Regions from separate parts of the Thermopolyspora flexuosa genome, predicted to be linked through region 3. Evidence: riboswitches for the same ligand, from Rfam matches in the RefSeq annotation. Region 3 holds a riboswitch; each other region holds the start of a gene.
The links. A riboswitch is a leader RNA that binds a small molecule or an ion and turns the genes downstream of it on or off. The one in region 3 is predicted to bind cyclic di-AMP.
Positions count from the first base shown of each region.

Region 1: linked by a shared signal. The riboswitch ahead of FHX40_RS25650 (hypothetical protein) and the one ahead of FHX40_RS20850 (CHAP domain-containing protein) in region 3 are both predicted to bind cyclic di-AMP.
Region 2: linked by a shared signal. The riboswitch ahead of FHX40_RS14140 (C40 family peptidase) and the one ahead of FHX40_RS20850 (CHAP domain-containing protein) in region 3 are both predicted to bind cyclic di-AMP.

Region 1 covers NZ_VFPQ01000001.1:816,947-819,202, forward strand. The annotation lists cyclic di-AMP (ydaO/yuaA leader) riboswitch at 395-575, shown strand; gene FHX40_RS25650 (hypothetical protein) at 976-1,716, shown strand; tRNA gene FHX40_RS03595 (tRNA-Lys) at 1,847-1,919, shown strand; gene FHX40_RS03600 (ArsB/NhaD family transporter) at 2,112-2,256, opposite strand, start outside.
Region 2 covers NZ_VFPQ01000001.1:3,347,245-3,349,500, forward strand. The annotation lists gene FHX40_RS14135 (glycosyltransferase family 4 protein) at 1-182, opposite strand, end outside; gene FHX40_RS14140 (C40 family peptidase) at 429-1,112, opposite strand; cyclic di-AMP (ydaO/yuaA leader) riboswitch at 1,183-1,339, opposite strand; gene FHX40_RS14145 (C40 family peptidase) at 2,209-2,256, opposite strand, start outside.
Region 3 covers NZ_VFPQ01000001.1:4,861,971-4,864,226, forward strand. The annotation lists gene FHX40_RS20845 (TIGR00725 family protein) at 1-425, shown strand, start outside; gene FHX40_RS20850 (CHAP domain-containing protein) at 688-1,401, opposite strand; cyclic di-AMP (ydaO/yuaA leader) riboswitch at 1,414-1,563, opposite strand; gene FHX40_RS20855 (DUF2235 domain-containing protein) at 1,915-2,256, shown strand, end outside.

The DNA.
Region 1 (2,256 bases), 4.0 Mb from region 3:
GGGAACCACGTCCGGAGCGGGACCCGTGGCGCTTTGGGGGAGGCGCCGAAACGGGCCGCGTGAGTCGGGGCCGGGCAGCAGGGGGAACTGCCCGGCCCCGACGTATGTCCGGAAACGGTGGCCGGGGGGACAGGGGGACGCCCGTGGGAGGTCCGTCCGCCCGGCCCTCCGGCCTTTACCGCCCGTCGACGCCGTCGCCACCCGTCCGGGCCGCTCGGAACGCCGCCCGGGAAGGCGGTTCGGGGTCGTTCGACCGCCGCCACCCGGCCCCGCGCGGGTCTCCCAGGGGTAGATCTTTTTGGGTGTTTTGGGTGGTTATCTTGGCATTTGGGTGACTTAGGCACTAGTGTCTTGTTCCGTTATCCGATGGAGACCTGGCCTCCGCCAGGAGGCCGGCCATCCGACGCCGAATCCCACGGGCGCCCAGCGCCCCGGGAGCCGGGGACCCAGTCGCGCGGGCGGCGCAGTGCAGGCCGTACCCGCGAGGGGTGAATCCAGCGGCGCGTGGCGCGCTGGTAGGGCACTCCTAGCCCGAACCCGTCAGCTAACCCGGTAGGCGAGATAGGAGAGGAGAACCAGGTGGAGAACCCCGACTCCACGGCCTCGCCCCGCCGGCGGGCGCCGTCCCATGACCAGGGCGACGGCCGCGACAGCACGCGGCGGCCACGCACCCGAAGCACAGGCTGACCGCCCTCTGCTTCGCCCGAGGCCGATCGGATGACCTCCATCTCGGCCCTCGGCCCCAGGTAACGGCCCCGGCGGACATCCGCGCCGTCACCTGCACATCCTCGCACAACCCCGCCGCGTCGTGGTGCGGCGTGTCTCATATCGCTTTCGCTGCGGGCGCCACCACGTTCCGTCTTCCGGCCGGCGTCCTCCGGCCGCAGGCGCCCCGTCCACGTGCCTTGTGCTCTGCCCTAGAGGTGCCGAGGTCGACGTGGAAGTCCTGTCCCCTCACGGAAGACCTCCCGTTCGATGAAGTTCCCCTTTGGCCTGAACAAGAACGATGTCAAGACGAAGTACGCCCCCCTCGCCGCCGGCCTCGTCGGCATCACCATGGCGGGCCTGACCATCGCGGGCGTCACCGACGACGCGAACGGCACCGCCGCGAAGGCCAAGACCGTCGCCGCCGACGTCCAGCCGCTCGCGATGACCGCGGGTGCGCGCGCCGCCGAGGGCCTCGCCGCCGCCGCGGCCGAGGCGAAGCAGAAGGACGAGGCGAAGAAGCGGGCCGCCGAGGCGCAGCGCAAGGCCGAGGCGAGAAAGGCGGCGGCGGCGAAGAAGAAGGCGGCACAGGCCGAGCGGCGGCTGCTCGTCGGCACGACCAAGGCCTCCTACTTCTGGGACGACGGCTCCGGCCGCCAGGGCGACACCGGTATGCCCGCCTCCGGCAAGCCCATGCAGAAGGGCCTGTTCGCCTCCCCGAGCTGGCCGCTCGGCACCGAGGGCTACGTGATCTACAAGGGCAGGAAGGCGAAGTTCTTCATCGGCGACCGCGGCCCCGGCGTGCCCTCCAACCACGGCGTCATGCTCGACATCGACGGCAAGACCTTCGCCGAGCTCACCGGCGGCACCTGGGACCCGAACACGCTCACCGTGCGCGGCAACGGCGGCCTCGGCCACATCCACGTGACGTACGTCATCACCAAGTGGGGCAACGGCCCCGGCCGCCCCGGCAAGCCGGTCCCGTTCTCCACCGGCGCCTGGCGGGAGTGATCCGGCCCTCCCGACGCCGCCGCGACGCCCGGGCACGCCCGCGACGACCTCGCCGGCCGGATGCCCGGGCCGGTATCCGATTCCGATGTGCGCAGACGCCTCGGGACTGCTATGGTTACGAACGTCGCTCGCGCCGCTAGCTCAACTGGCAGAGCAGCTGACTCTTAATCAGCGGGTTCGGGGTTCGAGTCCCTGGCGGCGCACCCGAAGACGCGATCTGGGCACCGTCCACCGGCGGTGCCCAGATCGCGTTTGGCGCTCATGTCTCCGGCCGGTCCGGTTCGCCTCCCTGCGGACGCCGGAGGGAGGTCCGACCCGCGGGCGGAAGGCGTGCTCCCGCCCGCGGAACGGCGCTCGTCACCGGCGGTCGCTCCGGGCGCCCACCCGCGGCCCGCTCACGTGAAGTAGCGCAGCCACACGTACACCCACGCCATCACCATGCTGAGCACGGTGACGAGCGCGCCGTACTTGGTGAACTCCCAGAAGCTGATGCGGTGGCCGGTGCGCGCCGCGATGCCGATGGCGACGACGTTCGCGCTC
Region 2 (2,256 bases), 1.5 Mb from region 3:
AGCGAGGTGGGGTGCCGCACCACCCGGTACGGCTGGCGCGCGTCGAACGCCTCGCACCCCTTCCACCGCGGCGCGTAGACCACCACCGAGCCGGGCGGGCGGCGCACGGCCAGGGCGTGCACGAACGCCTGGATGCCGCCCGGCCGGGGCGGGAAGTCGTTGGTGACGATCAGGGTGCTCACGTCGGGCCGTCTCGGTGCGCGGAGGCGGGTGCCTTGGCGTGCGCCCCGGAGGCGATGGGACGCGCTCCGAATCTACTGCACACACCGGTCGCCGCGGCGGCAGCCCGGAGCGATCCCCCGGCCGCGCCCCGGCGCCCCGCGCGCGGGGTGCGGCGACGGCCGGTCGCGGTGAGGGCCCGGGACAGGGCGCGGCCCCGCCCACCGCTGCGGTGGGCGGGGCCGCGCTCCGTCGCGGTTCGCCGCGGGCTACAGGCCCGGGCGCACGGCGCCGCTGAACGAGGACCTGCGCCAGGCGCTGAGCTTGTCGATCCGCACCCGCTTGCCGGAGCTCGGCGAGTGGATCATCCTGCCCTTCCCGACGTACATGCCGACATGGCCCTTGCCGTTGAAGAAGAGCAGGTCGCCCGGGCGGAGGTCGTTCCAGGAGACCTTGGTCTTGATCAGGCGGTACTGGGCGGTGGTCACGCGCGGAATCCGCACGCCGGCCTTCCGCCAGGCGTACTGCACGAAGCCGGAGCAGTCGAAGGCGTGCGGCCCGGTGCCGCCGTACCGGTACGGCGCGCCGATCTTCGACTTCGCGACGGCCACGGCCTTGCTCGCCTTGAGGCGCTGGCGTGCGGCCCTGCTCAGCTTCCTGCCGCTCGCGTCACCGGACTTCGCGTCCTTCGTCTTCGTGCCGCTCGACGAGGTGGAGGTGGCGTCCGCCGTGCTCCCGGTCGCCGTGCTCGCCGACGCCCGCCCCGCGGCCGACACGACGCCGCCCAGGGTGGCGCCGGCCGGCGTCGTGGTCTCCAGGATCCCGGTCGTGGCGGCGGGGACCGGCGATCCGGTCCGGGCCGCGGCCGTCGTGCCGTGCTCGGTGGTGGCGGCGTTCGCCGCGGGGGAATCGATGGCGACCGCCCCGGTCGACACGGTCACGGTGAGCGCCACGCCACCGAGGGTGACGCGGGCGGCACGAGACAGACGGGGGTTGTGCGCGTTGGTAGACAGGATCTCTCCTAGGGTCTTCCGCTTGTGCCTACCGGGTTAGCTGACGGGTTCGGGTGGGGAAGTCTCGCCCTACGGTGCGATCACCGATTCACCCCGTGGCCCTGGGAGGGCCGATTGGGTCCCCGGCTCCATGCCTCCTGACTGCATGGACTCGGCGGTTCGCCGCGCTCCGCTCCGGCGATCGTCCATCGCGCGGATCGCGGCCGGATATTGATCTGTTATCTGCACGCCCGGCGCCGGTGCCGGGCGCTTCCCGCAGCGGCATGTCGCGCTCGCCGCCGAACCGAAAAGTTACACAGCCGTGGCAAAGCCGTGAACCGTTTCGCCGAAACTGCTCACTCCGCGACGGCCGATCGGGAAACGAAAAGCGCAGTTCAGCGGCATTCTCGTTACCGTTCTGTGATTCGCATCACAAACCCCCTCCAGGGGCTTGAAACCGCCACATCCGCCCCATGGGCCACACGATTCAAGATCAAAACGCCGTCATGCGCCCGGGAAACGATGATCGCTACACATCGGCAGGAAACACGGGAACATGACCACACCCGAGAAAATCTCAGCATCCGAGAAACCCGGCATGCCGGTGAAGCGCTTTCCCGGCAGATCACGAGCCGATAAATCACCGCGCCATCCACTAAACGTGAGAAATATCACCCGCCGCCCAAGCGATTGTTCGGCCCGGTTCGACGATGAAAGGCGCTCGCAAAAAACAGCTCGTCGCAGGACGGCAAAGGGGTACGCGGGCGCGGCGGCGGCCCGCCGGAGCGAAGGGGGGAACGCGACCGGCGGCACCGCACGGGGCCGGTGCCGCCGGGAACGGCACGGGGTGCCGGATCCGGTTCGCGGCGGCGCCTGCTCACGTCACCGAGGCGTCGCCGCAGGGGCGAGGAGGCGATCATCAGGTTCGCCCGGCGCCGCCCGCCCGGCACGGCGGGCCGCCGTACGGCACGCGCCCGGCCCCGCGTCCCGTGACACCGTTCGGCGATGTTCCTTCCGGTGCCTCCCACGCCGGGACGCGACGGGCCGGGCGCCGCGGTTACGGCCGTACCCCGCCGAGCAGGCGGTGCATGCCGTAGGCGGAGAG
Region 3 (2,256 bases):
AGCGGCGGAACGCCTACGAGCTGGGGCGGCTGCTCGCCGGGCGCGGCGCCGTGGTGGTGTGCGGCGGCTACACCGGCGTGATGGAGGCGGTGGCGCAGGGCGCGCACGAGGCGGGCGGCACGGTGGTGGGCGTGCTGTCCCGCGCCGACCGGGAGGGCGCGAACCCGTACCTCACCGTCGCCATCCCCACCGGGGCCGGCGAGGCCCGGAACGCGATCATCGTGAACTCGGCCGACGCGGTGATCGCCGTCGGCGGGTCGTGGGGCACGCTGTCCGAGCTCGCCCTGGCGATGCGGCGCGGCCGCGTCCCCGTGGTCCAGCTCGGCGGCTGGCGCGTGTACGACGAGCACGGCGAGGTCGTCCCCGGCATCCGGTACGCCACGGGCCCGGCGCACGCCCTCGAACTCACCGGCCTGTGGCCATGAGAGGGGTCAGGCGAGCCGCCGCGGGTACGCCCCGGGCGTCCGGCCGAGGTGCCGCCGGAACGCGAGGATACGCCCCTGCGTGCCGGTGAAGCCCGCCCGGGCGCTCGGGCCGGCCGACCGAGTCCTCGGCCTCCTGGGAGCGCGCCGCCGGGCCGGACGGGCCCGCCGTACCGCCGCCGGACGGGAACGGAAAGAAGGAGCATCCAGGCCACGCTGCCCTGATCGGCCTGGATGCTCCGGCTCGTGGGGTACGGCCCGGCGGTCAGGATGCGTAGGGCGGGTAGCCGTAGCCCACGACCTGCCACTTGGGGCGCACCCGGCGTTCGACTTTACCGTTTCCGGTGTTGCCCTCGATCGTGGTGATGGTGCCGTCGCCGTTGTCACGTTCCACGAGGCCGACGTGGTCGATCTTCTCGATGTCGTCGGAGCCGGACCAGTCGAAGAAGACGACCGCGCCCGGGGTGGCGGCGTCGGTGCCCCAGTGGCCGTTGGCCCGGAACCACTTGGCGTAGGTCACGGTGTAGGCGTCCCAGCCCATGATCGGGCGGATGCCGGCCTGCTCGCCGACCCAGGAGACGAACATGGCGCACCAGGGGGCGTTCTTGTAGCCCTGGAGCGTGCCGCCGTCGCGGGCGAGGGTCTCCAGCGCGCGCGGGGAGTTCATGTACCACTCGTGGAACTCGGTGCCGCCGCCGTACGCGTTCTCGGTGACGCCGATCTTGCTCGCCGCGATCCGCAGCACGTCCTGGGCGGTGACCTTCGGCAGGTCCTTGGCGATCCGCTGCAGCGGGGTGAGCCTCGCGTCGTCCGTCTCGGGCGCGCGGCCGTCGTGCTGTGCCGTACCGCTTCCGGAGTCGGTGGCCGCGGCGAGACCGGGGGTCGCGGGGAGAAGCGCGCCTGCGGCGATCAGGGTGCAGGCGATGGCGTGGGAAAGGTTCGCGCCGTTACGCGCCCAGGAGGGACGAAACATGGACATCGGGGGCTTTACTCCTTCTTCCATGCCGCCTACCGGGTTAGCTGACGGGTTCGGGCCTGGAAGTTGGCCCTACGGCGCACGCCGGGAGACGCGCGCCGATTCACCCCGGGGAGAGGTGGGTCCCCGGCTCCGCGAGGGTCGCGGACTCGGCGGCCGCGCCCGCGGCATGCGAGCATGCCGACGGGACGACGGACAGGTTGTAAAGGGCGGGCCCGGGCCGGCCGGATCACCGAGCCGTTTGCCTTGCGCAGAAAGGTAAACGATTCGGACAAACCCCGCAAACAGGTCGCAAGAAGGATCTTCCGGACGCTCGATAACGATGGCGTTTCGGGCCGGAAATTTTACCTTTGCCCAGGTCAGCCGCCCGCCCCGGCGGCGCCGCCGTACCGTCCGGCCCGGCGCCGCAACCCCGCGCCACTATCGCCCGATTGGTCCGGGAGTTTTCCCGTTGACCACGAAGGGTAGCGTAGCAACTGCTATCAGTAGCCAATCCGGCTCGGGGGACTTGGGATCATGCGTCAGCTCATCGTGTGCTGCGACGGCACCTGGAACACGGCGGAGGACCGGACCATCACCAACGTGCGACGGCTGTACAACGCCCTCGCCGAGAAGGACGAGAACGACAATCCACAGCTCGCCTACTACCAACCCGGTGTCGGGACCGTCCGCAACCGGCTGCTCGGCGGCGCCACCGGGTTCGGCCTGTCCCGGAACGTGATGGACGCCTACCTGTGGCTCACCACCCGGTACGAGCCCGGCGACCGCATCGCCCTGTTCGGCTTCAGCCGCGGCGCCTACACCGCCCGCAGCCTCGCCGGCATGATCTCCGCTTGCGGCCTCATCGACACCTCGAAG